Regions from separate parts of the Paenibacillus sp. FSL M8-0142 genome, predicted to be linked through region 2. Evidence: riboswitches for the same ligand, from Rfam matches in the RefSeq annotation. Region 2 holds a riboswitch; each other region holds the start of a gene.
What was found. A riboswitch is a leader RNA that binds a small molecule or an ion and turns the genes downstream of it on or off. The one in region 2 is predicted to bind ZMP and ZTP.

Region 1 (10,690 bases), 250 kb from region 2:
AGTATGATCGACTGCATCTGAGCCTGTTCCAGATGGTAGTTCAGCTGGTCGATCCCGTGCCCTTCCGCGGTCTGCTGCTGATACATCGCGATATGATAATGGTTGGTCAAAATGCTGATCCCGGTAAACATAATCAAGATCCCGGTCGTGATGCTGATAATGATGGCAGCCAGCCGCAGATCCAGCCTTCGCTTCATGATTCCTCGCCTCCGAACCGGTAGCCAAAGCCGTACACCGTTATAATAAACCTCGGTTGTTTGGGATCCTGCTCGATCTTATGCCTTAGATTTTTGACATGCTGATCTATGGTGCGGATATCGCCGTCATAATCAAAACCAAGAACCCGTTCAACAAGCTCCTCACGGGAGAAATGACGTCCCGGATATTTCGCCAGCAGTACAAGGAGTTTATATTCGTTTGGCGTCAAGCTCACGGCCTGTCCATGGCAGGTCACCTCGTGCTTGCCCGAATGAATGACAAGGGCCCCGTGCCGATACACCGTAACATCTGACAGCAGCTCGGCATCATCGCCGGACCGTCTCAAGATGGCCTTGACTCGTGCAAGAACCTCCCTCGGATCGAACGGCTTCAGGACATAATCATCCGCTCCGGAGGAAAAGCCCTTGAGCCGGCTGCTTGCTGCGGATTTCGCCGTCAGCATCAGGATCGGAACCGGGCTGAATGAACGGATGTGGGCACAGAGCTGCTCGCCGTCCATGTCGGGCAGCATCAAATCCAGGATGATCAGGTCCACCTTTCCGTCCCGCATATGCTCCAATGCTTCCTTAGCATTTGCCGCCTCCAGCGTCCGGTACTGTTCTCTTTGGAGATACGACACAAGAACTTCCCGGATGTTCGGCTCATCATCGATGATTAATATCGTCCTCATTCCCGACTCTCCTTGCTGGAATTAATCTTCATGGCTTGAGTTGTTCTATTTTTATTTAGGGATGCTCCAGGCGTCCCGGATAATCCGAATCATCCGTTACGTCTGAACCGGTATCGAGGCGGGCTGAGCGGGTCTGCTCAGCTTCTTCATGCTTAAATAATACGCTGTTCCAAGCGGAATAAGCGCCCCCAGCCAAGCCAGCGGATTGGCGAGACATGCCCCGGGGAACCCGATCAGAGCCGACAGGAACATAGCGGCAACGACGCGCATGATCAGCTCCATAATGCCGGCGACGGTAGGGATGAAGCTTTGGCCAAGCCCTTGCAGCGAGAACCGGTAAATGAACAGCAAAGATAAGAGCAAATAGGTTGTTCCGTTCGCTAGGAAATACTGGCCGCTGAGATCCAGCAGCTGCTCCTGTCCTTGACCGACAAACAAAGAGACGGCGGCCGGACCTGCAACAATAACAAGCACCCCCACCAGGATGCTAAACGATCCCGAGAGCAAAATGCATTGCTTGACGCCTAGCCGAATCCGGTCGATCCGGTTCGCCCCGAAATTTTGCGCCGCAAAGGTTGCCATCGTAACGCCGAAGGAGTTCATCGGTTGGGTAGCGAGCATATCGATCTTCTGAGCCGCTGTGTAAGCCGCAACTGACAGTGCGCCAAGACCGTTCAGCGTAATCTGAAGAATAATCGCCCCGATGGCGATGATCGATGCCTGAAAGCCCATCGGGAAACCCACCCGCATATGCTGGCCAATAAACGTCCAATCGATCGACCAGTCAGCCGTTTTGAACTGCAGCAACGGAACCTTTTTATGGATATAGATCAGGCAGAGCAGACAGGAGAACAGCTGTGAGATGACAGTTGCTAGCCCGGCACCCGCTACGCCCATCTTAAAGACGAGTATAAACACGAGATCCAGCACAATATTCAGAATACTTGCGATAACCAGAAACAATAGCGGAGTGCGGCTGTCCCCGAGCGCCCGAAGCAGGTTGGCCAGCAGGTTGAATAACACCGCTGCGCCGACGCCAGCATTGATTACGATCAAATACGAATAAGCATCATCCAATATTTCAACCGGCGTATTCATCATGACGAGGGCCGGCTTCGTAAACACGACACTAAGGATGGTCAGGACGATCGTGAAAACGATACTGATCCAAAAGCTCGTGCCGACGCTTTTACGCACACCAGCAATATCCTTTGCCCCGAACCTCTGCGCGGTAATGATGGAGAGGCCTGCCGTCAGGCCTTGCGCAAATCCGATAATAAAAAACATAATGCTTCCGGTCGAACCGACGGCCGCCAGCGCGTTCACGCCGATCGTGCGTCCGACAATGAGCGTGTCGGCCATATTGTAGAATTGCTGAAACAGATTGCCGATTAACAGCGGGATCGTGAACATGATGATCAGTTTAATCGGACTGCCTTGTGTCATATCTTTCATGCGTGCATTCTCCTATGATGTGAAGTTCGCCATTCTAACATCTTGTTCTAATATGTATGGTTTCCTGCTGCACACCGGGTCGCTTATCGGGCGATGGGCCTTCCGGGCAGCACGAATGCTGTTTTCTTGTGTATCTTATCATGAACAACGGCAAAAGTGATGCAGGTTTATATTCAAAATCTAAATAATTTCCATGGCACTGCCTTTCCGATCATCGTATGGCCATTCGCAGATAGGGATCTAACGTACCTCTTATGGAAAAGAGGCCAGCCGTTGGCAATCCGGCTGACCTCTCGCTATTGGGCAGTTTTTGCATTCTTCAAATGGATTTGATCCCAAGCTTAAGCGGACAAGGCACATTCCGGAAGAAGGTGATCACTGCCGTTAAACTTCTTCCACCCCAAGCTTGTCCAATGCCTGTTTGGCACGAGATCGCGCTTCCTCCACCTCGCCTGCGGTCGACAAGGCCACTGCCACTCTTCTGCCAGCCTTTGTCACAGGCTTGCCGAATAGACGAACCTGAGTGTTCGGTACCGCGAGCGCCTGCTCGGCGCCCGTAATCTTATAGTTTTCAAGCTCACCCGGTGCTTTCAACGGACGGCTGGCGCCCGGGGTGATCAGCACGATTTCCGGAATCGGGTAACCGAGGATGGCCCGGACATGAAGCGCGAATTCGGACAGATTTTGCGTGACCAGCGTAACTAATCCGGTATCATGCGGGCGAGGCGATACCTCACTGAAATATACTTGATCCTCGGTCAGAAACAGCTCGACGCCGAACAATCCGAAGCCGCCCAATTCATCGGTAATGGCCCTCGCAATGCGCTCGGCTTCCTTCATCTGCTGCTCGGATATCGGATGAGGCTGCCAGGATTCGATATAGTCACCGCTTTCCTGCACATGTCCGATCGGCGGACAGAAGCTTGTCCCGCTCACCGAACGAACCGTTAACAGTGTGATTTCCGACTGGAAGGTGATGAACTCCTCGATGATCACCCGGCCGTTCTGTACGCGCCCGCCTTCCATTGCAATGTTCCAGCATGATTCAATGTCGCTCTCCGATCGGCAGACGCTCTGCCCTTTCCCTGAAGAGCTCATAAGCGGCTTAATTACGCAAGGAAAGCCCATCTCCCTTACCGCGACCTCGAATTGTTCATAGTTATCCGCAAAGCGGTATCCGGCCGTCGGCAATCCGAGCTTCTCCGAAGCAAGCCTGCGGATGCCCTCCCGGTCCATCGTCAGCTTGGCCGCTCTTGCGGTAGGAATGACGCGGAAGCCCTCCTCCTCCAGCTTCACTAACTCGGATGTGGCCAAGGCCTCAATCTCGGGAACGATCAGATCAGGCTGTTCCCGCTCGATGACTTCCCGCAGCTTGGCGCCGTCGAGCATATCGATGACGTAATGGCGATGCGCGACGTGCATGGCAGGCGCGTCGGCATATCGGTCTACCGCCACGGTCTCCACACCTAACCGCTGCGCTTCGATAATGACTTCCTTTCCGAGTTCTCCGGATCCCAGCAGCAGCATTTTTTTCGTTTTATACATCGTTCTCCAGTCCCCTTTTCAAAATAGAAATATTAAAAAGAGGTAAGGGAAAATAAACTTCCCTTACCTCTGCCCAGGCGTACGGCTGTCGTCATCCATGTGCTCCCTCATGGTTCCCCCATGCAGCGCCAGTCACACATCGACCTACTCATTGTCAGCTAAATCATACTGAATATTGAGCATGAATGCAATATGAATGCAATATGACCGCTCATGACAATCACCGAAAGCGGCCACTGACCAATCCGTTCCATGCGCGCAAGTTACCAAATCTATCGCCCTTTCATTGATGAAAGCGCATCCAGCACATATAATAGGGGGGTGATCAAACCTTACAGTCAATTGAAAGGAGACTTGCCGTGCTCCCCTATTCTGTCCAGCGTCAGGACTTTGCTTTTGAACACGCCATCATCGGAATGGCCATCGTTTCAATCGACGGAGAAGTGCTTCAAGTCAATTCGGCTTTGTGTGAGTTATTGGGCTGCTCCAAACAAGAATTAATGGATGGAGCACTGAAAGGGACGAACATCGGCGGAATTCTGGAAGTGATTAGGCACAAGGCGGGAGATTTCCAGCTCAAGCCTTCTCAGGTGACCGCACTCCAAGTTGGCATGAAATACGAACATCCTGCCGGACGGAATCTGGATTTGAAGCTTCACTTTTCGGCATCCGCTGAAGCGCAATCGCCGTTCCGCCATTGCTTGGTCCAATTTGAGAACCTCACCCCTGTTTACGAGCTGCAGGAACAGCTGACACAGAAGGAAATGAAACTGGTTGAGAAGGAAGAAGGCTTCCTGCAGCTGCTGGAAGAGCTCCCGCTTTCCGCGCTCATTACAAAGTACGGCATGATCCAGTACGCAAATCAAGCGACGCTACGGCTGCTTCACGCCTCGAATGTCTCCGATGTGCTCGGAATTTCAACCGATGTCGTGGTAGATCCCTCTTCGCATCATAAGCTTGCAAGGCGAAGAACGCGTTATGCGGAATATCGGGAAATCGGACCCGTTACATATCTTATCCGCTGTTTCGACGGTCAACAAAAAATCGTCTCCGGTATCACGCTGGTCACCACCTATAGAGGCGAAAAGGCCGCGCTTAGCATATTCAAAGATATCACAGAGCAGAAGATGGAAGAGGATCGCATCATGCAGTCCGAGAAGCTGACGACAGCAGGACAATTGGCAGCAGGAATCGCGCATGAGATCCGTAACCCGCTCACGTCAATTAACGGCTTCATTAAACTCCTTCGTTCGTCGGAGCAAAGCAATAAGCTGTATTTCGATATCATCGAATCGGAACTCAAACGGATCGAGCTGATCGTCAATGAACTGCTGGTGCTATCCAAGCCGGAAACCTCCCATGTCAGCAAGCCATTTGACGTGCTCGGCATCGTCGAACAAATCGTTACCCTGATGAAGGTCCAGGCTGCGCTGAACAATATCGAGATCATCCCGCGTTTCCCAGCCGAGCCCGTGTACGTTCACGGCGAAGCGAATCAACTGAAGCAGGTATTCATCAATTTGCTGAAGAACGCCATGGAGGCGATGGATCAAGGAGGAACGATCACGCTGACCATTCAGCAAAGCGACAGCGATGTCCATATCATCGTCCAGGATGACGGTATCGGCATGACGCCAGAGCAGATCCGGTCGTTGGGACAGCCCTTCTATACAACGAAGGACAGCGGAACCGGGCTCGGATATATGATCACGAAAAACATCATCCACAATCACGGCGGATCGATCCATGTGGAGAGCTCCCCGGAGCAGGGCACCAGCTTTACGATTCAGCTGCCCGCTTTATAGATATTAGCGAAAAGGCGACAGCACGACATAACCGGTGTAATAAAACATCTCCCGAAGCAGGAATGGAACCTTGCTCCGGAAACTTTGATATGCACTTCGATCCGTTGGTGACGGATATGCCTTCATTCCGTAATCGTCCGCCATCGTCATCGCCCGCTTCATATGAAGCGGGTCGCTGACGATCAAATACGTGGACAAACCTTCTTGTTCACCGACCGCTTGGGCATGGGACAGGTTCTCTTCCGTTATCTTTGACACCGTTTCGATCAGAATGTCTGCTTCCGGAACTCCCCGGGCAATCGCGTAATCCCGGGCAACCTCGGATTCCGCCGACTCAAGGTCCGATCCCCGTCCCCCCGTAAAGATCAGCTTATCCACATACTGATGCTTATACAGCCATAAGGCATGATCAATGCGTCCCTGGAATACGGGGGAGGGTTTATCGCCCCACACGGCCGCTCCAAGTACAATGGCGGCATCGGATTTTACAGGCTCGGTCTTTGCTCCGTAAGTCCATATGGCGACGGCCGCATAAACCATATATGCCATGATAACGGCAGCAGCTGAGAGGACGATTCGCCGGATCGTCTTTCTTCGGCTTCCTACGACTTTGCGAGACCGATTTACATTATTCACAAACTCCCCCCCGATCTTCCTCGAAAGCCTTTTCGCAGCAAAGCGTTGATTTTTAAATTGATAGGAGCTGAATCCGTTCAATACGACTCCATTCTACCATACCGGTTCTCTCCCCCGGTATTTTCATTAGGTTATAAGCTCCTTTACCGGCTTAAGTCCACTAGGTGCGAGGATCAAGGACGGGTTAGATGTAAGCGATCGATGCACGAATTAGATATACGGATTAGATGAATGGGGCAGAGGTAAGATCGAGGTGGAGCGGCTCGAAGCCGGAGCAGCGACTAGATCGAGCTAGCCACGACGCTTGCCACGCAAAATCAGAACCACCCGTCAAACGGGTGGTTTGCTCTTGGGGTATAACCCCTTGTTGCCAAACTGCGCCTAAAGACGCTAGCCTGACAATAAAATTGTTCAGGCTCAGTGTAATTTGTCACTTTCACTTACCAGTTAAACTGGTTTACTTCTTCTTGTTACTGTTTTTGCTGAATGGATCTTCATACTCTTTCACACTCAGTTTATCAATTGCTTGGTCGTGTGCTTCTTGCTCACGAATGTATTTTGCTACAGTTGCTTCATTTAAGCCCACTGTGCTGACGTAGTATCCCTCCGCCCAAAATTTTCGATTACCATATTTATACTTCAAGGTAGCATGCTTCTCGAATATCATGAGTGAGCTTTTCCCCTTCAGGTATCCCATAAATGATGATACTGAGATTTTTGGGGGAATTGCTACCAACATATGTACATGATCGGGCATCATGTGGCCTTCGATTATCTCCACTCCCTTGTATTTGCATAATCGTTTGAAAATTTCGATTAAGTCTTTCCTCACTTGATTATAAATCTCTTTCCGTCTATACTTCGGGGTGAACACAATGTGGTACTTGCACATCCACTTCGTGTGAGCTAAACTATAGCTCTTGTTTGCCATCTAAGACCATTCCTTTCATTATTGAGCCTGAACATCTCAATTTTATCGGAATGGTCTTGTTGGTCAAACCCTCGATCCCTCCACCCGCATAGCGGGTGGTTTTTTGTTTCGCACGCTTCGCGAGCTCAACTGGCTAAAGCCATAATGAAAAAACAGGGATTCAAAGCATCCCTGTTTAACCGTCGCCTTTAGCTGAGATTTATCCTTTCTTCTCATCCGAATACAATTCTTTTCAGCCATGACATTGCTAGCCCACGATCTCGTACTTCGGCTTCACGTTATTAAAGTCGGGATTTTCACCGCTAACCATCAGCCCCATCCCCCAATCAAAGTGAACATTGGCCGTCGGCAGATCCGATGCATCCCGATATTGGAACAACACGTTTCGCCTTGTTCGCTCGCTGCGGTTAACGTCCGACCCATGGATGGTCAGATAGTTGAAGAAGAGTACATCTCCCGCCGATGCCGGACAAGGTGTCCCTGACGATATCGGATATTCCTTGTGGTTCAGGTAATACGAGCCTACATGAGGAAGTATTCCTTCTTTGTGGGAACCGGGAACGACACACAAGCATCCGTTCTCCGTATCCGCATCATCCAGGTGAATGCTTGCCGCAAGCATGGTATGATCACGATGAGGGAAGTAAGGATAATCCTGGTGCATCGGAAAGGCTGCCCCGTTTGAGGGAGGCTTCACCAGCATTTTGGAATGATGAAGCTGCACATTCGGTCCGATAATTTGCTGCAGTACGGCGGTCATTCGCGGGTGGATGGCGGCGCGCATGAAAGCGGCATCATGATAGTGTACGTCATGAAACCCTTTCAGCACGAGCTTCTTCAGCTGCTCGGGAGGCAGATAATCGCCCTGCCAAGCGTGGTTCTGATCCGCCTTGGCGCGCGCCGCCCTCCGGATAATCTTCTCAACCGCTTCCCGCATCTCTTCCACTTCCGCCGGATCGAACACGTTCCGGACCAGCAGATACCCATAATCTTTGTAAAATTGGACATCTTGTTCATTAATCATGCCTTAGAAACCCTCCTCAATCTTGTTTTGGTTCTGGTTTCATTATAGGCAGCTCATGCATCGACGTATTTGCACAGCGAGGACCACAATTTGTACAATTACGCCAAGGAGGTGTTCATAACGATGATTCAATGGACCCACAGCGAGGAGCGGCTCAATCGGTATGCCGGGCATCTGCCGGGCGAGCGTCTTTCCTTTCTCGTACATTATTGGGGAAGCGTCCGGAATTTGGCTACCAATGCGATGCATAAGCATTCCTTCCTGGAGATTTGTTACGTTGACAATGGCGAAGGCATCTATACTGAAGCCGGCGTCGATTTTCCCTTGCGACAAGGCACAGCCTTTTGTTCAAGGCCAGATATTTACCATCGGATCCAAAATGTCGATCAACTGGATCTGTTATTCGTTGCTTTTGAAGTCAGAAACCATCCGGCTGAGGATCACGCCATGAACTACTTGCGTGTCCTGGAAGGAGGGCCGGTATGGATTGAGGATGCCCGCGAAGCGCCGTCAATCCATCTGTGGAAATCGCTGCTCATCCATGAACAGCCAGGCCAATCACTGCCGGTTACGCTCTTGCCGCCCCTCGCGCATGCGCTGCTTGAGTCTTTTTCCGTCATGTTCGGCAAAAAGGACACGCTCCCGAAAGGGCCGGAAATCTCCACCGGTTTCTCCCACTCCGCCCAGCTTGTTCAGCGGGCAAAGCTCTACATCAGGGATAACTTGGGCCGTCAGCAGCTGTCTTTAAGCGAGGTTGCACGATTTTTGAATATATCCCCTCGCCAGCTGTCGCGATTGTTCGCAACCTGCATCCATGAGTCATTTTCCAGCTTCGTCCGAACGGAGCGAATTCGAGCCGCTGAGCTTATGCTGACGATTTCTGATGAACCGATTAAGCTGATTGCCGAGCGTACCGGCTTTTCGTCCGTCCATTACTTCACGAGATTGTTTACCATGACGAAGGGCGTACCACCGGCAGCATACCGCGCTAAATTTAAAGCAGTCTTGGCAGCACGTACCGAATAACAGCTCATCGATTCGGCTTGATCGTTCTGCTGTTAACCCTCTGTATATCCGGTGGTGAACCATTGATTACGGTATGGGGCCGGCTCAGGTATGGTTTCTCCCAGCTGCTCGGCTGCCGTCCGTGGCCAGAACGGGTCTTTCAGCAGGGCACGGCCAACCGCGATGAGATCGGCCTGACCTTTGCGGAGGATCTCTTCAGCCTGCTTCCCGCAGGTAATCAACCCGACTGCAGCGGTCGGCATTCCAATCTGACGGCGAATCGCTTCCGCATAGGCAACCTGATAGCCTGGATATACCTCCGGTTTTTGATCGGTTACGCCCCCGCTGCTCGCGTCGATGAGGTCGACCCCTTGCGCTTTCATCCGCTCGGCAAAGTCAAGGTGATCCTCGATATGGTTCCCATGAGGATGGTATTCTTCCGCAGAGATTCTCACGAATAGAGGACCGTTCCAAACCTGCCGCACCTTCTCAAGGGTCCTCCCGAGGAAGCGGTACCGATTCTCCCTTGAACCTCCATACATATCCTCTCTCTGATTGGTCAAAGGGGACAAAAAGTCATTGATGAGGTAACCGTGAGCGCCGTGAAGTTCTATGACGTCAACGCCTGCTCGCCTAGCACGGACAGCCGCGTTCCTGAAGGCCTCGATGACCCTTTCGATCTCCGCAATCGTCATCGGCTTCGTCCTTTTCCCCCGATACGCTGCCCCTGACGAAGAGAAGCCGGTGCCTTGCTCCTTCTTCCTGCCGGCATGACCCAGCTGCATGCCAACAGCCGTCCCTTGCCGGTGCAGCATGCTCACAAGCTCTCGAAGCCGCTGCTCCTGCCCATCATCCCATAATCCCAATCCGCCCGGATCTGCCCCCGTCCTCTCAACGGCCGTTACCTCAATCATGATTAATCCCGCTTGGCCGATCGCCCTCGCGCCGTAATGCAAATACTGCCATTCGGTTAGCTTCCCTTCTTGGTCTGCTGCTAACGTGCCCATCGGCGACATCATGATTCTGTTTTTTAACCGTACGCCGCGGATGGTAATCGGACTGAATAACATGGACATAGCTGCTCTCCTCTCCGTTTTTTATGCTTTGCATCTCATGGCTTAATCCTATATGATAAAGGCGCAAGCGAGAATGGAAAGTTAAAGGTTCATCATTATTTTCACCGCAATTTTCAAGGAAGTTTCGGGATTTAAAATTAATTTTCTAAGGAGGTGCGCATGTGGATCGAACGGATGTCCAAATCCTCGAAATGCTGCAAAATCATGCACGGCTTTCCATGACGGAGCTAGGCAAGCTCATCGGGCTGTCTCAGCCAGCGGTCACCGAGCGAGTCCGGAAGCTGGAAGAGCAAGACGTCATAATCGGATATCGAGCGGTCGTGT
Region 2 (10,690 bases):
GCTCCGTTCCTTCTGTAAGGGTTTACATGTGCTTCTTATCTTATTATAACACCATTGTACATAATTTTGACACATTTAATTCATATTTTCGTCAAAAATATGCTGTGCACCACGCTCCATTCTATGCTTATCCCAATCAGTTTGGCGGAGAGGATCGGCAGTTCCCGCAAAAAAAGAAGATACCAGCCTACTCCTTAGGCGATATCTCCTCATGATTCTCTTGTATTCGGATGTGCTGTTTACTTGCTTAGTACTCTTGGCCCGTCTTTGTGACGGAACCATTTCATCCCAACGGAAACAGTATCCATTAGGTTGATGATTACGATGATGTAAATGAGCCCTTCCCTAGACTGATTCCAAATCCGGTTTACGGTATTATACGTTTCTTCGCCCGTGGTCAGCAGGTTGGCATCCACGAGCTGGTTCATAAACGTCGGGTTCATGATGGCCGGATCCGAAAGTATGACGATGGCAGCAATCGTAAATACGACATTGAAAATCAGATGTACAGCCACCAGCTGAGAAGTCCATTTTCGCAAGATGAGTTTCATTGTGTCCTTCAAAATACCGATCGCCGTCACGGCCCAGATGAAAGGTAAATAGATCGCAAACGCTTCTTTATCAAACACCGGTATGTTAAAGGATTGCTCGCCCGAAAAACGGATCACCCCGATCCAATCGATTGAGAACGTGAACACGACAAAGAACAGGATCGATGCCAAAAAACCGATCATTGGCTCAATGGGCTTAATGCGCGTAGCAGAATCGGGGACGGGCTCCAGGTGCGACGGCTCCCAATCCTTCGCCTTGTCGGTTCGTGCTCCAAGGTATTCGATAAAGGCAAAAATCCCCGTTACCCATGCGAACCCTTGAATGCTAACACTCAATATCGTCACAAAGTATTCAAGCAGCGTCTCCCCCGAGCTGTCTGTGCTCGAAAAATATTCAATAATATACGAAATGCTGAGGAAGATCACCAGAGAATATATCACAATCTTCAGCACTGACCAGTATCCGTCGATCAATCCCGGACCGATCAAATACCTTTCCTTGACCCTATATCGAGCCGCCATTTCGTTTGGCGGGCCGAGCTTCAGCAGCACCTGTTCTACATCCTCACGGCTGGCTGCGTCACCTGGAGCCCCGCGGTCCTCCAACATGTCCTCTATAAGTCCCCGCAATTCCATTTCGATATCAGCCCTTTGCGGCACGGGCAGCTTTTGGGTTACGGCATATACATACCTGTTTATCAGATCCGTCATGGGTCTCTCTTCTCCTCCTTGGCGTCGACGAGTCCCTCGAGGCTCGTCATCATATCCTTCCATTCCCTGTACAGCTGGCTGTAGATTTCCTTGCCCATCTTACTAATGATGTAGTACTTTCTAGGTCTTGCCTCGTTCGTATCCCACTGACTTTCAAGCAGGCCTTGCTTCTCCAATCTTCGCAACAGCGGGTATAGCGTGCCCGCCTCGACGACGATTCCCTTCTCCTGCAATATGGCAACGAGGGAGTAACCATACTGCGGCTCTGACAACTGGCTGAGCACGCCAATAATGATCGTGCCTCTTCGAAGCTCCTGTACCAGTCCATGCAATATCTCTTGATCTTCAGACATGTCATCAACTCCTGGAAATAATTATAGTGTACGTCACACACTATTGTAAAGCTGACAATAATGAATTCTTAAAATATTTTTTGCGATTACACGCCATTCCACCCAGACGACAAACAAAAAAAGGTTATCGAAGGGTCGTCGTGACCCATCGATAACCTTTCATATCCAATAAATGAATGGAATCGGAATGGAGCATTGCTCATTTTGATATTATTTCGAGATCTCGTGTTACTTCCCGCTAGTTAACGCAGGCAAACCGTTCCATGCATTCTTCATGATTATTGCGCCTGTTTAGGAAATCCGTTGAGGTATTGTCTTGGAATGGATGTATCCTTCTTGAGAACGGCTGCCGCTTCCAACGCCCAATACGGGTTGCGCAGCATCCCTCTGCCAACGGCAACAAGATCCGCCTCTTCATTGCCGATGACTGCATTCGCCAGAGTCGGCTCATCCAGCCGGCCGACAGCAATCACCGGTACGCCCAGGGCTTCTTTGATTTGTCGAGCCAGCGGAACCTGGTATGCCGCATGGGTACCCGGTCTTCCCTCTGCAGCGATTGGGCCTTCGCCGCCAGCGCTGATATGGAACATATCCACCCCTGCAGCATGATATGCCTTGGAGAACGCAATGCTTTCCTCGATACCGTAGCCGCCATCCACGTATTCCCTTGCAGAGATACGCATGATCAGCGGCATATCGTCAGGCATTTCGCTCTTGGCCGCTTGAATCACCTCGACGCCGAATCTCGTTAAATCCTGGCCATATGCATCGGTTCTTGTATTCGTTAATGGTGAATGGAACTGGTGAATTAAGTATCCGTGAGCTCCATGCAGCTCGATGGCATCAAAGCCGGCTTGCACGGCACGGCGTACGGCCAACCGGAACTTCTCCACCATCTCTTGTACTTCTTCGGTCGTCAGGGCTCTCGGCGTTTTGGAATTATTGTCAAAAGGAATGGCCGACGGCGCGACAGGCGTCTGCGCGTCCTCCGCCTTCCGGCCGGCATGGGCAATTTGGATCGCAGCCTTCGCGCCATGCTGGTGGATTCCGTCAACGATGCGCGCAAGCGGCGCAATTTGTTCATCGGACCATAAACCAAGGTCGTAGTCCGAGATTCGTCCGTCAGGCTCTACGTCCGTCATCTCAACAATGACGAGCCCGGTTCCGCCGACCGCGCGGCTCACATAATGCAGATAATGCCAATCCGTTGCGATACCGTCCTTGTTCGTAACGGAATATTGACACATCGGCGGCATCACGATCCGGTTTTTCAGTTTCAAAGCTTTCAACGTAAAGGGGCTGAATAAATGTTCCATATGGTTTCCTTCACTCTCCTGATGTCATGTAATCCTCTAAATTAAATGCATGCGCATGCATTTAAAATAACAGACGAAGGAGCATTCGTCAATATTTCGATACAATCAGGACTTCATAATCTCCATCATATTCTGGACGCCTTGGCGGAATTTCGGAGAAGAGAATTGCTGCTCCAGCACATTCAGCACGGTAGCTCTTGCCCGTTGAAGTTTGTCTTCACCAATGGAGGTGAGCGACGTATATATCCCCCTGCGGTCATTCTCGCAGATCGCCCGCTGCATTGCACCGCAGCCCTTGGCTTCAAAGCGGCTGACCAGCCTCGAGATCGCGCTTTGACTGAGGCCGACCATCGCTTGCAATTGCTGCAGCCGCAGCTTTTTTTCAGGAGCCTCGAACAAAAATAACAGCACGTAAAACTCGTTCAGCGACAAGTCGTGCTGCTGCTGAAGCGTCTGTTCCAGTTCATTTGTGATCATCGCCTGTGTTTGCGTCAAGGACAGCCAGCTTGTAATGAGATCTTGTTTGTGATTGGTTGACATCGTTCCCACCTGCTCTAGGTTAATGGCCCTCAGATGGCAGGTCTCTCCCACCCGAAAGGCAGCTGTTGTTAACTTATCATATCAAGCTCACATTTCAGCCGTCAAACGGCTTTTCCTGTTGCATCGCATGATATCTCGCAAAAAGGCCCGCTCCTTATCATTTAAGGAACGAGCCTTTCGTGTGTTGATCGGAACGATAAGAAATGATGCGACGCCAAGCACCGTCTAAGCACGTCGTGCATGCAGCAGGCAATATCATACTGCGAGCCGGTCGGGAGAGGCACGCGCTTATAAAAGCTTGCTTATGCCATCACCTGCGGTTTTGGATCCAGCAGGCCCAGCATTTGAAGCCCGTGCCGGATGCCGTCCTCGCCTACATCCTTGGTAACGTGTCGGGCTGCGCGCTTGACGACGTCGGGCGCGTTCCCCATGGCTACGCCATGGCCGACATACGACAGCATTTCCAGATCATTCAGATAATCGCCAAAGGCGATGGTATCGGCTACGTCCATGCCCAGCGCTTGGATAAACTGCCGGATGCCTTCGGCTTTGGAACCGCCGACCGGAAGCACATCGGTGCCGTACGGACCCCAGCGGACCAGATCAAGCCTTCCTCCAAAGCTGGACCGATATGCCTCCTCTTCCTCCTCGGTGCAAAACACAATGGCCTGGAAAATATCCCGTCCAAGATAGTACTCCGGATCATATTCCGGGATCGTCAGCTTCAGCTCGCCCCAGCTGGAATCGATGTGCTCGTGGTGAGTCACGTTCATTTTCATTGCATCGCTTCCTGCATAGATGATCGGATGGTCCATCCGCACCGCCAGCTCGGTCAGCTGCTGCAGCTGCTCGGGAGGCATCGGGTTCCCGTAGATCGGCTTGCCCTGGTGAACGACATATTGCCCGTTCAAGGACACATAGGAATCGATGCCGAGCTGCTCGCGGATTTCCTCGAAATGATAGGGAGCGCGACCGGTCGCAATCGCGACTTCATGCCCGTTGTCTTTTAATTGTTCAATGGACTCCAGCGTCGACTCCGGGATCCGCTTGTCGTGATCGAGCAGCGTTCCGTCGATGTCAAAGAAAATTAATTTTTTATTCAATAGCCCTCGCCCCTCTTTTCATAGCTGATGGGTGTATTGTAAATGATGAAAAGCATTTCAGAGCAAGCAACAATTTATACCTCATGATCTTCCAACAACACGAATCCATCATGCTTTTTAACTTATCCTAGGTGACCCAACCTTGGTGAAAGACAATCCGCACAAGGGCTCTCCGCATATAGCCGGAACGGGAAGTCTTCTCTCGGCATCCTATTCAAAAGAAAACCGAGCCTTCAAAAGGACCCGGTTCATTTGCATTGCATTATCCACGATTAGGACTTCAGTGTTCTTTCGGCCGCCTCAACCGTATGCTTCAGCAGCGTGGCAATCGTTACCGGCCCGACGCCTGCCGGAACCGGCGTGATGGCCGACGCGCGCTCCGCACACGCCTCATAATCGACATCTCCGACATTGCCTTTGTTGTAGCCGGCGTCAAGCACTACCGCCCCCGGCTTGATCCACTCGCCTTGAATGAACTTTGGCTTGCCGACCGCAGCAACGACAATATCCCCTTGCGCGACGATGTCGCCTAGATTGTTCGTTTTGGAGTGGCAGATCGTCACCGTAGCGTTGCGGTTTAGCAGCATCATCGAGACCGGCTTGCCGAGAATCGGGCTGCGGCCGATAACCACGGCATGCTTGCCTTCGATCGGAAGCTTGTAATAATCCATGATCGCGATAATCGCTGCCGGGGTGCAGGACGGATAGTCCGCGAAACCGAACGCATTTTGCGAGAAGCCGAGCGTGGTCACGCCGTCCACATCCTTTTCGATCGCGATCGCATCGAATGCCGCTCTTTCATCAATATGATGCGGAACCGGATGCTGGAGCAGAATGCCATGCACTGCCGAGTCCTCATTCAGCTGCCGAATGGCCGCGATGAGCTCCTCGGTGGTCGTCGACGCCTTCAGCTCGATTTTCCGGGATTCGATCCCCAGGCGCTGGCATGCATTCCCCTTCATTCGCACATAGGTTGCCGAAGCCGGATCATCCCCGACGAGGATCGTAGCCAAGCAAGGAGTGACTCCCTTGGCTTTAAGCTGCTCGACCTTGACGGCCAACTTAACCTTTAGATCATCCGATACCGCTTTCCCATCCAAAATCAACGTTTCTGTACTCATGTTCAACCCGCTCCTTCGCCATTGTTAGTCAATAAAAACATAAAGAGGCAAGGCGACATGATCGTCTCCTTACCTCTTGCCCAGGCGTACGGCATATGAAACTATGCGCTCCCTCTTGGTACCCCAAGCTACGCCAGTAACGCATAGTCTACGTACTACTACTATACCATGAGCTTGCGGGAATACGCCATAGCTTCGGTGGAAAGAGTTATTCGTAATTCTTTTGATTAAATTGGAAAGTTGTCTTTCGTCCAAGCATAGAATGTCCTCGTAGATGATTTTTTTCGTCAGGAGGCCTTCATGAAAATTCCGGCTTTTTTCAAATGGCTGCCGTTCTTCCTGCCGCTGCTCTTTCTGTTCCCGGCTCTCATGACGATGCCCCGGAGCGGGCTCGCCCTGCTTGGCAGCACCGAAGTGCAGCAGCTTAAAACTGTATTCATCGGCATTTTCCTTGAGGCCCTGCCGTTCGTGCTGCTCGGGGTGCTGATTTCTTCGCTGCTGCAAATCTTTGTCAAGGAAGAATGGGTTCGCCGCCTAACGCCGAAGCATCCAGTTCCCGGCGTCCTGTTCGCATCCCTGCTCGGGATGATCCTTCCCGTCTGCGAGTGCGGCATGATCCCTGTTGTGCGCCGGCTCATGTTAAAAGGCATGCCGGCTTATGTCGGGATCACCTTTCTTCTCAGCGGCCCGATTCTGAATCCGGTGGTGCTTGCCGCAACGATGATGGCATTCCGTTCGCATCCCGAGATCACGATCGGACGAATGGGACTGGCCTTCATGATTGCCGTTACGATCGGCTTGCTCGTATTTGCTTTCGTGAAGAATAACCCGCTAAAGCGCTCCTTCCATGATTTCACCGCCGAGGTCGAAGCCGCCGGAAGCCGGCCATCCCACGCACACAGCAAAACTTGGCGCAGCCTTTTTGTTCATGCTGGTGACGAAATGGTGGATATGGGCAAATATTTAGTGCTCGGTGCGTTTGTCACGGCCTGCATTCAAGCATTTATTCCGCGGGAGGAGCTGCTCTCTCTTGCGAGCGGTCCGATGTCCTCCTATCTGTTCATGATGGGTCTGGCGTTTGTCCTTTCGCTCTGCTCAACGTCGGATGCATTCGTCGCTTCGGCTTTTACGCATACCTTTACCGTGGGCCCTCTCGTGTCCTTTCTCGTGCTTGGCCCGATGCTCGATTTCAAAACGCTGCTCATGCTATCCGCCGCATTTAAGACGAGATTCGTCATTGCGCTAAGTGTCGTCATCGTCACGCTCGTGTTTGTCGGTTCCCTGATCGCGAACATACTGCTTGGCGGATAATCCGTGAACAAGAAGGAGGTGAGCTCTTTCCATGAACCATTCATCGGCAGGTGCGCGGTTTCATTATGTTGTTCGTGCGCTGCTGCTGGCTGCTCTTGCTATTTATGTCATGCACTTAAATGAATCGAATCTCCTTGAATACTACCTGGCTCCGCAGATGCAGACGCTTCTGCTGCTCTGTCCGGTACCGCTTTTGTTCATTGCCTTCGGCATGGTATATCATGCCGTAATGGGCGACGCCGGCGACGTATGCGATTGCGAGCACCCTCATCCCCGAGGCGTTGTCCGAAATTTAACGGTCTACGGATTGTTCGCCTTACCCCTGCTCTTCGGATTGCTGGTGCCCGATCAGCCTCTCGCGAGCAGCATGGCAGCCAAGAAGGGCATGGTGTACACCTATCCGAATCCGGATGTGCGGACCGGTTCTGAGAATGTACCCGGAGATTCCGATGCCGCTGGCAGCGCCCGCGCACCGAACCCAACCGGAAATGAAAGCAGCCCGGTCGATCCGTTCGCACCGAGGGATAAGTATAGCGTGGAGTTTGCGGAGCTGGCCAAGCGGCTGTACGCCATGCCCTCCGTCACGGTAAGGCCCGAAATATTTTCCGAGACCGTCGGCGCGATCGAGATGTATAAGCCTGTCTTTGCCGGCAAGCCCATCTCGGTCCAAGGCTTTGTGTTCAGGGATGACAGCATGGATAAGAACATGTTTGCCGTCAGCCGGTTCTTGCTGATGTGCTGCACGGCCGATGCCGTTCCGTTCGGCATTCTCGTGAGCGGAGAGCAAGCATCCCGTTTCGAGAATGATACCTGGGTATCGATTGAAGGCACGGTCCAGACCGTGAAAATCGAAGGCGAGGAGCGCCTGCTGATTCAAGCCGAATCGATCGAGGCGATTGAAGAGCCGGCTTCGCCGTATATTTTTACCAATCCTGACTCTGTAGCTGCGTTTGATGAGCTGTATCCGGCAGCTCAACCCTAACCGGAGGTGAAGAAGATGAACAAGACACCTGTCATCATCATCAGCGGCTTTCTTGGCAGCGGCAAAACAACCCTGCTCCTCAGACTGCTCGCCTACGCAAAGACTCAGCGGTGGAACACGGCCGTTATCATGAATGAAATGGGCGAAATGGACGTAGACGGAGCGGTTATTTCCGGTGACATGCCCGACGTTCCGGTGGAGAAGCTGCTCGATGGCTGCATCTGCTGCACGAAGCGCGGCGAGCTCGAACTGGCGATGGATGTGCAGCTCAAGCGGCGTCCCGATCTCATCCTGATCGAAACAACCGGCGTAGCGAACCCGCAGCTAATTCTTGAAGATTTGGCCGAACCATCATTGGCTGAACGCATATCTATAGCGCGCAAGGTGGCCGTCGTCGATGCCGGCAAAATGCTCGAATACAACAGCTTCTTCGCGTCGGATCGCAGTCTGGTGCGTACGCTCCGGGGGCAGATCGCTTTCGCCGATACCATTCTGCTGAACAAGGCAGGCGATTGCGATGCCAAGATGCTGAGAAAAGTGACGGCGGCGGTTCGGAACATCAACGGCACCGCCAAGCTACGTCTGACAGACTATGCCCACATTAACGAAGCCGAAGTTTTCGGAGTCATCTCGCTCCCCCCTCGAAACCAAGGCGGGATGGCGTCCGGCAGCGCCGCCGGAACAAGCTTCTCCCCTGTCCATATGGAAACCGCTGAGCCTGGAACTACTGCGGCTCCAAACAGTACGCATGCAGTTCCGCCCGGCTTGGCGGAAAATGCGGCTGGATTAGCGCCGGAGCCATTGGCTCCACAGGATCGGCTCCAAGGAAGACACTGGCATCATCATGAAGACGGCAGCAGCCAATCTCCTCCCCATACCTATCGGGATCCCAACGAGCCGACCTCGTACGCCGGCCTGGATTCGTTAACCTTGTCCTTGCCGGACTCGTTTTTGTCGCCGGACTCGTTAACCGCCGGAAAACAGGAGCTAGAGGCCTTCTTCCAGGGCGTAACGGGTCTCCTTCGGGCCAAAGGCTATGTCCGCCTGGATTCAGGCTCTATGCTGGTACAGTGGGCGGCGGGCAGGCTGGAGCACAAATCCAGCTCCCTGCCGCTGCAGCGGGGGTATCTCACGCTAATCGGAAGCGGGCTCGACAAGTCCCGCATCACCGAGGAATGGGACAGAAGGATGCGGAGCATCACCCGGTAAAGCATGCTCTAGAGTCACTTGAACAAAACACGGGTACTGGGTGATTCCCCCAGTACCCGTGTTTAATATGCAGTTATGCCGGAACATGAAACGCCATATGCCCTGCTTCACAATCTCAATCCATATTCATATTTCAAGCACTTGTTTATCGTAATAACGACTAGTTTAGTTGTGAAAATTTAGCTCCCTTTTATCTATTAATAATCGTCGGTAAAAAATGTTTTGAACGATGCTCTCCCCTCCTCCGATGCGGTTTCTATGCTATCGTTGAAGACAGAAATGCATCAAGTCGACACGCGAGGGCACAAACAACCTTTTCTTTGGCGGACCAAAGTGACCAAAAATTAGAATTGATTTATCGAATGCGAATCCAATGCATCAATAAGGAGGTTTTACGAATGTCTGATATACAAAATCCTGGCGTCATCATAGTGACGGGGGCCATGGCTTCCGGCAAATCCACCATCGCCCAGCTATTGGCGGAAAAATTTGATCGTGCCGTTCATTTACGGGGAGATACCTTTCGAAGGATGATTGTCAAAGGAAGGGAAGAACTGCTGCCTGACGCCTCAGAGGAAGCGTTAGCCCAGCTTGAGCTGCGGTATCGTCTTTCCGCTTCCGCCGCGGCCGCCTATGTCGCTGCCGGGTTCCAGGTCGTGCTTCAGGATATCATCATCGGGCCTCACTTGCAGACTATGGGCAACCACTTAAAGGGCGTCCCGGTATATATCGTCGTTTTGACGCCTAACACCGAAGTTCTCCTTCAGAGGGAAGCGCAGCGGAATAAGAAAGGATACGGCATTTGGAAAGCCGAAGAGCTGGACCGGCGGCTGCGTGAGGAAACGCCAAAAGTCGGTTTGTGGCTCGATACGTCGGATTTGACCATTGAACAGACGGTAGATGCCATCTGGGAGCGGGTTTGGAGCGAGGGAAAGCTTGAACGGCTATAAGCTGTATGCCCGTGTGACACTCCGAGCGAATCGCGTTGAATCAGTTCCTCGGCAGTTCATCGTCCCAACGAATATGACGCATTCCATTGATCTATCGTCCTTTGGTATATACGTATTGGTTGATGTACGCTCGATTCTGGCTAAAGACCGGGAAAGAATGGACAAGCGGTACTCACTTTACTTTTATTTCCTACTAACCGTTAACCATTTATGGTACTTTACTCATAGACCATAATGACTATAATCTTGGAGGCCGTATGAAAAAACTACTAAAAACAAAAGTGCTTATCATTTTTTTGATTACCTCTTTCTTTTCCATATTCTTGTCACCTGAATCAAACGCAACGTCAAATGTTATACCTGACAATGCTTATTTATCAGAAGAAAAGGCCATTTTCTTAGACGGTGACATTCTTGTAACACGTGAAAAAGCCTATTCCATTGATAAAATCAAAAATCCGGGTACGTATGTTCCTGTGAAATTATTGTCTAAACTTAAAAACATTTCAATCGACTACTCTAAACCAATCACAGTAAAGTCAA
Region 3 (10,690 bases), 2.2 Mb from region 2:
TATTCCCTTCGTGCTCGTCATGGGCATCAACGACTTGGGGAATGCGCTAAGCTACGTCATCATTTTGATGGGGCTGCTGTGGATTGGTAATGTCAAATTATCGCATGCGCTGATCGGTCTGGTGCTCGTTGCGGGCACCGCTTTCGGCGGAATCCAGGCTTACATTCATTACCATGACGAGATTACAGCCTTCATGAAGGAAGGGAGCCGCTCGCACTGGCTGGACCGGATCGACCCGTGGCTGATGCCCGAGACGACGGACAACGCCGGTGCCGGCTATCACACCCACAATGCCAAGCTGGCGATCGCTTCCGGCGGCATGACCGGGGAAGGCTTTATGCAGGGGACCTCGGTGCAATCGGGACGGGTACCGTATACCTATTCCGACTCCATCTTCGTGCAGATTGCGGAGGAATACGGGTTTATCGGCTCTTCCGTGCTGCTCCTGCTCTATTTCATTCTGATCCATCGGATGATTCTGATATCGCTCGAATCGCGTGAACGTGCCGGTCCGTTTCTCATCATAGGGATCGTGTCCATGTTCTTATACCAAATCTTTGAGAATATCGGGATGTTTATCGGCCTCATGCCGCTGACGGGGATTACATTGCCGTTTATCAGTTACGGGGGAACGTCGCTCGTAATCAGCATGGCGAGCCTCGGGGTAGCCATGAGCGTGAAGCTGCACGGCCGGGAAATCGAGGAGGATATGCCGGATCCGCATGCCCACCGGTCGACGGTGGCGAAGCAGGCCTAAGCCGTAGCCATCGTGCACTGGTGGGGGCTATCCTATTCGAAATGGCCTGTCTTGAACCAGGATACCCGAAATTTCCAAATACATTTATGAAGAGATGTTGTCCATACGGGGCAGCATCTTTTATTTTTTGTAAGGACAAGAAATGAGCCTGTGATTAGCCCTAGGCAAGGAAGTAACCTATTGGAGGGCTGACAGGGTAACGGGGGATATGGTTTGAAAGACCTTGCGACAGGTGTCTCTATCATCTTTTTAAACAAATTGCTAGATTCACGTTTAGATCTTCGGCGGCCGGACATACTGATAGCATCATAGATTATCGGTTGATAGAGAGGCGGTTGTCCAAGATGAACCATTATAGCGAAACCCTCCGTATTATCGTGAAAAAAATGATTTTGCTCTTATCCTGTATGTTTATGGTCATTACCGTGTGGGAAGGTCAGCGAATTGATGCTTCTGTTGTGGGGGGGCCGATTCCTCAGGAATCGATCCGGCTGCGCATCTTGGCCAATTCCGACAGTCCCTCCGATCAGCTTGTGAAGCGGGAAATCCGCGATGCGGTCGTGGAGCAAATGCAGCTATGGGTTCAGCAGCTGGATAACCCGCAGAGCCTCGAGGAAGCTAAGGCGCTGACGAGCCGGCATCTGCCGGAAATTCGCCAGCTGGTCGGTGAAGAGCTGAGAAAACGGGGAATCACCTACAGCTACAATGTGGAACTCGGCGTCGTACCGTTCCCGACAAAGCTGTACGGCGGCACGGTCTATCCGGCAGGCGATTATGATGCGGTGCGCATCACGCTTGGCGAGGGACAGGGACAGAACTGGTGGTGCGTGTTGTTCCCGCCGCTGTGCTTCATCGACGGGGGCAGCGGAGACGCGGCGGCGCAGCCGGCGGATGCCGGCGTCCAGACCGTCTCGGCGCAAGCCGATAAGAGCCAGGCGGATGAGCCAGTCAATGCGGGCGATACCGAGCCTGAAGTCCGGTTTTTCTTATGGGATATGTTTATCGGGATCTGGAATTGGGTGGCAGGATTGTTTGGATAATCTAGCGGATGCATAGGATGATATTCGGAAAGATTGATAGGAAGACATGCAGGCCGTTTGATTTTCAATTCGAGTCGAGTGTGATACACTTTCATTTAGAAGAGTGCTTTCTCTTTAGCGCGACCGGCTGCCCGGGTGGGGACCCGGGACGGGACTGAAGAATCGAAGCGCTTTTTTAAATGTCAAAAAGTATCAACTCTAAAGCCATTGGGATTAGCTCCAGCAAGGCGCGTGCTTGATGGTTAATATACTTCATAAACAGAAAGCTTGGGATAGGGAATGGAACATACTGCAAGCGGCCGCGAGGACAGCCGCCAATTGGAACATAACGAACAGCCTGTTGACCCGCAGTCACAACCGACGAAGGTGTGGCGTATCGGTATTGAATCGATGGAATCCGGCAGCCGAACTCCGGAAGAGGAGCAGGCTCTGCTTGAAGCGGGTCGGGTGCTTGCAGGCGGCGGGCTTGTCGCCTTCCCGACGGAGACGGTCTACGGGTTGGGCGCCGATGCGGGAAGCACGGAAGCGGTTGAACGTATATTTGCGGCGAAGGGAAGGCCTTCGGACAACCCGCTGATCGTGCATATATCGGATTTGTCCCAGCTGGATGACCTGGCGCTTCGGGTAAACGATACCGAGCGTGCGCTGATGAAGGCGTTCTGGCCGGGCCCGCTGTCGCTGGTGCTGCCCGTGAAGCCGGGTGCCGTGTCGTCCCGTGTGACGGCGGGGCTGGACACGGTCGCGGTGCGAATGCCTGACCACCCGGCTGCGCTCGCGCTTATTCGCGCGGCCGGCTGCCCGCTGGCCGCGCCGAGCGCGAACCGCTCCGGCCGGCCGAGCCCTACGCTTGCGGGCCATGTGCTGGAGGATTTGGCCGGCGCGATCGACGGCGTGCTTGACGGCGGCCCTGCCGGGGTCGGCGTCGAGTCGACGGTCGTGCAAGCCGGCGAGGACGGTGCCGTGACGGTGCTCCGTCCCGGCGGCGTCACGGCCGAGCAGCTTGCCGCGGTGGCGGCAAGCGTGCGCCTCGACCCGGCGCTAACAAGCGCCGCCGGGGAGGCGGAGAGCCCGGCGCCCCGCTCGCCGGGCATGAAATACACGCACTACGCGCCGAAGGGCGCGATGTGCGTGGTGCAGGGCCGCGACGCCGAAGCGGTAGCGGCCCGCATCGCGGCCGAGCTTGCGGCCGCCGCCCGCCGCGGCGAGGTGACCGGTGTGCTGTCGTTCGACGAGCACATTGGTCGCTACCGCGCGGACGTGGCGGTCCCGCTCGGCCGCCAGGCCGCGCCGGAGGAAGCGGCCCGCCGGCTGTACGCCGGCCTGCGCAGGTTCGACGAGGCCGGCGCCACCTTCATTCTTGCGGAAGCCTGCCCTGAAGAGGGCCTCGGCGCCGCGGTGATGAACCGGCTGCTGAAGGCGGCAGGACATCGCGTTATCGACGTGGATCATTAACCGCAGCCTTTTTTCCAAAGCCGATCAGGAATCATTTATCCCTTGTCCGCATATGGTGTACAAGACCATGAGACTTGGGGGAATGGGCATGTTGGAGGCGTCTGTCCAATCGGGACAGCTTGCGGCGATTCTGCTCATGGCGGTTGCACTCGGGCTAGACGCGTTTTCGCTTGGCATCGGCGTCGGTTTGCGAGGCGGGCTGCGCCACCGTCATATGCTGGGCATGAGCTTTCTGATCGGCCTGTTTCATATGCTGATGCCCCTGCTGGGGCTGGCTGCCGGCCGTTATGTCGGATTGCTGCTGGGACAGGTTACCGGGCTTGCCGCCGGCGGATTGCTGGTTCTGCTCGGGGGCCATATGATCCATAACGCTTTTCGCGGAGGCGAGGGCAAGCTCGTTCATCCATCCGCACTGCTGGGTATGCTGTTGTTCTCGCTTAGCGTCAGCATCGATTCGTTCTCGGTCGGATTATCGCTGGGCATGTTCGTGCATGATGTAACGCTGATCGTTGTAACCTTCGGGGTGGTCGGCGGCTTGATGTCGATTCTCGGTTTGATGCTGGGCCGTCAGGTCAGCAGCAAGCTGGGCGAGTACGGCGAGATGCTGGGAGGACTTATTTTGGTTGTGTTCGGCGTGATGTTTATTGTCTGATACGGGTGGTAAGGCACACCGGATATGAAATGAGGATGAATGCGGGAATTCGTTGACCGGCAGAGTAGACTTTTGTGGAATCATTTGTCCAAGTAATATAGAAGTTGCGAAATTTGTGATGAGATTTGATACAATATCCCTAGTGACCTAATACTGACGGGAGGGAGCCTTAAGACTGTGAAAAAGATACTATTTGTCTGCACCGGAAATACCTGCCGCAGTCCGATGGCCGAAGGGATGCTGCGCAAGCTGGCGAAGCAGCGGGGCATTCCGCTGGAGGTGCGATCCGCCGGCGTATCGGCGATAGATGGCATGCCGGTGTCCCATCATGCGGAATCCGTACTGCGGGATCAGGATATCCGGGACGAGCTCGTATCAAAGCCGCTCACCTCAGAGCTGGTGGAATGGGCTGATCTCGTTCTGACTCTAACCCAATCGCATAAGCAATATGCCATTCGGCAGTTTCCTCACGCGGCCGATAAAATGCATACCTTAAAGGAATATGTTGAGGATGACAGCAAGGTGCTTGCAGATTTGCAGGAGCAAGACAGTCTGTACGCATCGATTGAGCTGGCCCGAGCGCTTGGTCAAAATGTCAGCGATAAGGATCGCGAACGGTTGATTGAGCTTCGCCAGCGCATTCCTAGCTTTGATATCTCGGACCCGTTCGGCGGCACGAAGGAAGAGTATGAAGCGACCGCAGCCGAGATTCGGACGGCGCTCTTTCGTTTGTTGGACAAGCTGAATGCGGGCGGGCAGGCGTAATCGCTTGCTGCGGGCGGATGAATTATGACTCTGGCATCAGAGCACGTGAGTGGAAAAGTCACAGCTGCAGGCGTGGCTAAAAAAGCCGCTTGCCTTTCCCGGACGATTGATTTAAGATGTAGGGGAAACAACAATAGATCCGGTGTAACTGGCGACGAAGTGGATGAAACCACGGTGGAGCACCGGAGTATACGGCCGGTCGCCTGGGCAAAGAGCATTGGAGCACTACGTGTGCGCCGACTGCTCTTTTTTCGTCTTTTGCGGGATATTTGGGTTATAATGAAACAAGCTAATCACGCGAAAGCGAACATATGAGGGGGTTTCATCGATGAAAATTGCACTAGGCACGGATCATGCGGGCATTCGCCTGAAAGAGGAGATCATGGAGGTTATTCGCAGCCTTGGACATGAGGTGGAGGATCTCGGCTGCGGCTGCTCCGATTCCGTCGACTATCCGGACTATGCGCTGCCGGTATGCGAGAAGGTCGTGTCCGGCGAAGCCGATCGCGGCATTCTGATCTGCGGAACCGGCATCGGCATGAGCATCGCGGCGAACAAGGTGCCGGGAATCCGGTGCGCCCTGACGCATGATGTGTTCTCGGCCAAAGCGACGCGCGAGCATAACGACAGCAATGTGATCGCGCTCGGCGAACGCGTAGTCGGCCCTGGTCTTGCTGCGGAAATCGTCAGCGCCTGGCTGACAACCGAGTTCAGTCACGGCGAGCGTCATGTCGGCCGCGTCAACAAGATCAAGGCGATCGAGGAACGCTACCTAAAGAACGGATAGGACGTTTCTTTCCGTAAGGCCATTTGGTCTGTATTCCGGACGGTTCCCCGCATACAAGCTGTGCGGGACGAGGGCATGAAGCGACGTAGAGACTATTAAGGGAGGACTGTGGCATGAGCGATGCTTCCAACATTTCCTTAAACGGGCAGACCGCCCGCATCGTCCGCGAGCTCGCCGAGACGGCGAAGCTTGGACCGGGCAAGGTGCTGGTCGTCGGCGCGAGCACGAGCGAGGTTGCGGGCAAGCGGATAGGGACAGGCGGCGCGCTGGAGACGGCGCAGCAGCTGCTTGAAGGCATTGCCGAGGTTCAGGCGGAGTACGGATTCTCGCTGGCCTTCCAATGCTGCGAGCATCTGAACCGAGCGCTGGTCGTTGAGCGCGAGCTGCTCGAGCGGCTTGGCTTGACGGAAGTGGCGGCTGTACCGATTCCGGGAGCCGGCGGCTCCATGGCAGCCAGCGCCTACCGCAGCATGAAGCAGCCTTGCCTGGCGGAATCCATTCAGGCGCATGCGGGTATCGACATCGGCGAGACGCTGATCGGCATGCATCTGCGCAGCGTGGCGGTTCCCTTCAGGCCGAGTGAGCGGTATATCGGCGAGGCTCGGGTTACGGCCGCCTATACCCGGCCAAAGCTGATCGGCGGAGAGCGGGCCGTTTATCGCCAGGTGCCGGATGCGGATTCCGGATCATGCAATTGATTCGATTGGAACGGCTTGGACATCCTGTTTTGCTTGTTTGTAGGGTTAACTAAAGAAAGAGATGCAGGCAAGGGAGTGAAATGATTTCGAAAAAATGGTAGTGTTCGCCTTTGTGAACGGATTTCTACCTTGGATGAATTCAATAGATCAAAGAAATCCGGGAGCAACAGCGATTGTAGAAACATTTCACGTGCTTGCTCCACATCCCATTTGGTAGTTGGCCCTGTGTAATACGGAAACAGAATATTTATAGTAAGATTTTGGATCATAGGAGGATATAAAAATGATGGAACATTTGCGTAAGAACGATCCTGCTGTACTTGAAGCGATGGAGCTGGAGCTGAAGCGCCAGCGCAGCAATATCGAACTGATTGCATCGGAGAATATTGTCAGCGAAGCGGTCATGGAAGCGATGGGCACCGTCCTCACCAATAAATATGCGGAAGGCTACCCTGGCAAACGCTACTACGGCGGATGCGAGCGTGTCGACATTGTCGAGGATATCGCTCGTGACCGCGCGAAGGAACTGTTTGGAGCCGATCATGCCAACGTGCAGCCGCACTCCGGCGCGCAGGCGAATATGGCGGTGTATCTTGCAGCGCTTAAGCCTGGCGATACCGTTCTTGGCATGAACCTTGCCCATGGCGGTCACCTGACGCACGGAAGCCCGGTCAATGCCTCCGGTCTGCTGTACAATTTCGTGGCTTACGGCGTTCAAGAGGACACGTTCCTCATTGATTATGATGAAGTCCGCAAAGCGGCGTTCAAGCATCGCCCTCGTCTGATTGTTGCCGGCGCAAGCGCCTATCCGCGCATCATTGATTTCGAGAAGCTCGCTGCGATCGCCAATGATGTCGGCGCGCTGTTTATGGTCGACATGGCTCATATCGCAGGTCTTGTTGCGGCTGGACTTCACCCGAATCCGGTTCCGCACGCGCATTTCGTGACCACAACGACGCATAAGACGCTCCGCGGGCCGCGCGGCGGCATGATTCTGTGCAAAAAAGCTTGGGCGCAAGCGATCGACAAGGCCGTATTCCCGGGATCGCAGGGCGGACCGCTGATGCATGTCATCGCATCGAAGGCTGTTGCTCTTGGCGAAGCGCTGGATCCGTCCTTCAAAACCTACGCTCAAAATGTCGTGAACAATGCGAAGGTACTAGCCGATACGCTGATTGAGGAAGGCCTGAACATCGTTTCCGGCGGAACGGATAACCATCTGATGCTGGTGGATACGCGCAATCTGGACATCACCGGCAAGGATGCGGAGAAAGTTCTGGATTCGATCGGCATCACCGTCAACAAAAATGCGATTCCGTTCGACCCGACCAGCCCGTTCGTTACCAGCGGCATTCGGATCGGTACGCCGGCGGTTACGTCGCGCGGCATGGATGAGCAGGCCATGGTGACCATCGCGAAGATCATCGCGATGACGCTGAAGGCTCCGAAGGATGAGGCGACGCTCGAGAAAGCAGGCCGTATGGTTGCCGAGCTGACGGATCAGTATCCGCTGTATCCGGACCTCAAGTACTAATCGGGATCGACGGGGTGGGTATTCCTCAGGGTTATGAACCTGCAGGAATACCCTTTTTTTGCATATGGAGGGTTTCGGCTGCGAGAGGCAGGTCGTTTGAATCCTGGAAGGAGCATCTTTGTTGGAAAAAATGGGAACCGTATATAGGGTGGGTGGCGAGGAGCTTTAACGTGCCCTTCGAGTCGAAAGAAACATGACCTATGCGGGTGTCAAATGGCCGGAGGGAATGATATAATAGACAGGATTTATGGAGCTTACCATATTATACGCCCATATTGAAAACATATTTGTATCCAACCGGAGGGACCTGACATGGGAAAATTGGTGATTTGTGATCACCCGTTGATTCAACACAAACTAACATTTATTCGCGATATGCGGACTAACACAAAAGACTTTCGCGAGCTTGTAGATGAGGTCGCGACATTAATGGCTTATGAAATCACGCGGGAGGTTCCGCTTGAAACGATTTCCGTCCAAACCCCGGTCGCCGAAACCGAAGGCAAGGTTATCTCGGGCCGCATGCTCGGGCTGGTGCCGATTCTCCGTGCCGGTTTAGGCATGCTGGACGGGGTGGTCAAGCTTCTGCCGGCAGCAAAGGTCGGGCACGTCGGCTTGTTCCGTGATCCGGAAACGCTGCAGCCCGTGGAATACTACACGAAGCTGCCGACTGATGTGACCGAAAGAGAATTGATCGTAATCGACCCGATGCTCGCAACAGGAGGCTCCGCGATTGCTGCGATCGACGTCTTGAAGAAGCGGGGCTGCACCCAGATTAAAATGATGAATCTCGTAGCCGCGCCGGAAGGCGTTAAGGCGGTCCAGGAAGCGCACCCGGATGTGGACATCTATGTTGCTGCATTGGACGAGGGTCTCAACGACCATGGATACATCGTACCTGGTTTAGGCGATGCGGGAGACCGGCTCTACGGGACGAAATAATAGAATCCGCTGACTGTCCGCTAACCGGCTTGCCTGACCAGGGAGGCCGGCGGGATCGGAAGCAAGGATGATAAGGAGAGGTAATATCAGCCATGTCTAAAGTGAAAGTGATGACCATATTCGGGGTGCGCCCTGAAGCGATCAAGATGGCGCCGCTCATTTTGGAGCTGCAGCGTCACCCAGAGCATATTGAATCCGTGGTGTGCGTTACGGCCCAGCACCGACAGATGCTGGATCAGGTGCTTGAGGTGTTCAAGATTGTTCCGGACTATGATCTGGACGTCATGAAGGAACGCCAGACATTAAATGAAATCACCGTTCGCGTTCTGGAAGGTCTTGAGCCGGTGCTGCGCGAGGCCAAGCCGGATATCGTGCTCGTGCACGGCGACACGCTGACGACGTTCCTGGCGAGCTATGCGGCCTTCCTGCAGCAGATCCAGGTCGGCCACGTCGAAGCCGGCCTTCGGACATGGAACAAGCTGTCTCCGTATCCGGAGGAGATGAATCGGCAGCTGACCGGCGTATTGGCGGATGTCCATTTCGCGCCGACCGAATGGTCCGCGGACAATCTCCGCAGAGAGAACAAGCCGGAGTCGCGCATTTATGTAACGGGCAATACGGCTACGGACGTATTCCAATATACGGTACGTGACGACTATACGCATCCGGTGCTGGATTGGGCCGAGGGCAAACGACTGATCCTGATGACGGCGCACCGCCGGGAATCCCACGGGGAGCCGCATCGTCAAATTTTCGAGGCTGTGAAGCGCATTGCCAATGAGTTCGAGGATATTGCGATCGTCTATCCGGTTCACCCGAGTCCTGCGGTGAAGGAGCCGGCTCACCGGATTCTGGGCGACCATCCGCGCATCAAGCTGATTGATCCGCTGGATGTGGTGGATATGAACAATTTCTACCCGCATACGCACCTCATCATTACCGATTCCGGCGGCATGCAGGAGGAGGCGCCTTCCTTCGGCGTACCGACGCTGGTGCTCCGGGATACGACCGAGCGTCCGGAGGGCATTGAGGCCGGAACGCTGGAGCTGGTAGGGACGGAAGAAGAGAAGGTATATAGTCGGATTAAGGCTCTTCTGACGGATGATGCGCTGTATGAGAAGATGAGCAAGGCAGCGAATCCATATGGCGATGGACAAGCTTCCCAGCGGATTGTCAATGCGATTTTGCACCATTTTGGCATCCTCAAAGAACGCCCTGAAGAATTTCACAGAATGTTCACAAAGGCATAGTTTGCCGCATTCTGATTCGCAAGGGGACAGCATACAGTTGAACTGTACGGTTACCGCGGCGTTTTGCGCAGTTTAGGGAGCCCAAAACGCCCGATTTTACACGGAAAATCAAAAAATCGATTCATTGACAAAGTCTTGTCATATTCAGTAAAATGAGTTGGGATTAGAGGTTTATATGAAAAATCCGAATAGTCAAGACAACCCTTGGTTGATAGCGCTGTATATCAGCGGGGCCGGTGGATTACTGGCCGTGTATATCGTAATCGGTTTTTTGACAGGCAAGTGGCTGGCCGAATGGCTGGACGGGCCCAGATACTGGTTGGCGATTGGAACCGTTTTAGGGCTCTTTATAGGGATTTTGAATATTGCTCTTCTCATTAAAAAGTTTCTGGGGGCACAAAGTGAATGATCTGACTTCCATTGTGAACGCTGTATTTAGAGTATCATTGCTCTTATTGTCTGCCTTGTTTCTGGGATGGGCTCTTTACCCGGAATATCGCCCCGTCATCGTGGGGATGATCATGGGCATGGCGGCGGGATTGTTTAATGTTCGCTTCCTTTCCATGAAAGTGCAGCAGCTGGCACAATTGGCTGTCAATCCTGAACCGAAGAGATACAACTTCGGCTTCATCACGAGACTATGCATCGGCTTTCTGATCGTCGTCTTCGCGGCGAAGCTCGAACAGGTGTCGCTCGGCGGCGCTATCGCCGGTCTGTTCATCCCCCAATTGTTGACCATTCCTGTCAGCATTGTATTCAGTTTGAGAAACAATCATTGATCAGCGCTAACTTGGAAAGGGGTGAAAATAATTC

Region 1: linked by a shared signal. The riboswitch ahead of purT (formate-dependent phosphoribosylglycinamide formyltransferase) and the one ahead of NSQ46_RS12810 (tetrahydrofolate dehydrogenase/cyclohydrolase catalytic domain-containing protein) in region 2 are both predicted to bind ZMP and ZTP.
Region 3: linked by a shared signal. The riboswitch ahead of rpiB (ribose 5-phosphate isomerase B) and the one ahead of NSQ46_RS12810 (tetrahydrofolate dehydrogenase/cyclohydrolase catalytic domain-containing protein) in region 2 are both predicted to bind ZMP and ZTP.

The regions. Positions count from the first base shown of each region.
Region 1 covers NZ_CP152008.1:2,964,873-2,975,562, reverse strand. The annotation lists gene NSQ46_RS13930 (ATP-binding protein) at 1-197, opposite strand, end outside; gene NSQ46_RS13925 (response regulator transcription factor) at 194-889, opposite strand; gene NSQ46_RS13920 (MATE family efflux transporter) at 986-2,344, opposite strand; gene purT (formate-dependent phosphoribosylglycinamide formyltransferase) at 2,729-3,889, opposite strand; ZMP/ZTP riboswitch at 3,954-4,035, opposite strand; gene NSQ46_RS13910 (ATP-binding protein) at 4,249-5,694, shown strand; gene NSQ46_RS13905 (YdcF family protein) at 5,698-6,330, opposite strand; gene tnpA (IS200/IS605 family transposase) at 6,788-7,261, opposite strand; gene NSQ46_RS13895 (phytanoyl-CoA dioxygenase family protein) at 7,509-8,285, opposite strand; gene NSQ46_RS13890 (AraC family transcriptional regulator) at 8,409-9,311, shown strand; gene namA (NADPH dehydrogenase NamA) at 9,344-10,366, opposite strand; gene NSQ46_RS13880 (Lrp/AsnC family transcriptional regulator) at 10,528-10,690, shown strand, end outside.
Region 2 covers NZ_CP152008.1:2,711,610-2,722,299, reverse strand. The annotation lists gene NSQ46_RS12835 (hypothetical protein) at 240-1,262, opposite strand; gene NSQ46_RS12830 (helix-turn-helix transcriptional regulator) at 1,259-1,615, opposite strand; gene NSQ46_RS12825 (NADH:flavin oxidoreductase/NADH oxidase) at 1,894-2,931, opposite strand; gene NSQ46_RS12820 (MarR family transcriptional regulator) at 3,037-3,471, opposite strand; gene NSQ46_RS12815 (Cof-type HAD-IIB family hydrolase) at 3,774-4,574, opposite strand; gene NSQ46_RS12810 (tetrahydrofolate dehydrogenase/cyclohydrolase catalytic domain-containing protein) at 4,847-5,695, opposite strand; ZMP/ZTP riboswitch at 5,767-5,846, opposite strand; gene NSQ46_RS12805 (permease) at 5,996-7,006, shown strand; gene NSQ46_RS12800 (TIGR03943 family protein) at 7,038-7,988, shown strand; gene NSQ46_RS12795 (GTP-binding protein) at 8,004-9,197, shown strand; gene NSQ46_RS12790 (AAA family ATPase) at 9,596-10,147, shown strand; gene NSQ46_RS12785 (hypothetical protein) at 10,405-10,690, shown strand, end outside.
Region 3 covers NZ_CP152008.1:463,184-473,873, forward strand. The annotation lists gene NSQ46_RS02000 (FtsW/RodA/SpoVE family cell cycle protein) at 1-757, shown strand, start outside; gene spoIIR (stage II sporulation protein R) at 1,102-1,797, shown strand; gene NSQ46_RS02010 (L-threonylcarbamoyladenylate synthase) at 2,188-3,249, shown strand; gene NSQ46_RS02015 (manganese efflux pump) at 3,338-3,901, shown strand; gene NSQ46_RS02020 (low molecular weight protein arginine phosphatase) at 4,079-4,666, shown strand; ZMP/ZTP riboswitch at 4,801-4,882, shown strand; gene rpiB (ribose 5-phosphate isomerase B) at 4,995-5,453, shown strand; gene NSQ46_RS02030 (TIGR01440 family protein) at 5,567-6,151, shown strand; gene glyA (serine hydroxymethyltransferase) at 6,435-7,685, shown strand; gene upp (uracil phosphoribosyltransferase) at 7,998-8,627, shown strand; gene wecB (UDP-N-acetylglucosamine 2-epimerase (non-hydrolyzing)) at 8,720-9,877, shown strand; gene NSQ46_RS02050 (AtpZ/AtpI family protein) at 10,053-10,286, shown strand; gene NSQ46_RS02055 (ATP synthase subunit I) at 10,279-10,656, shown strand.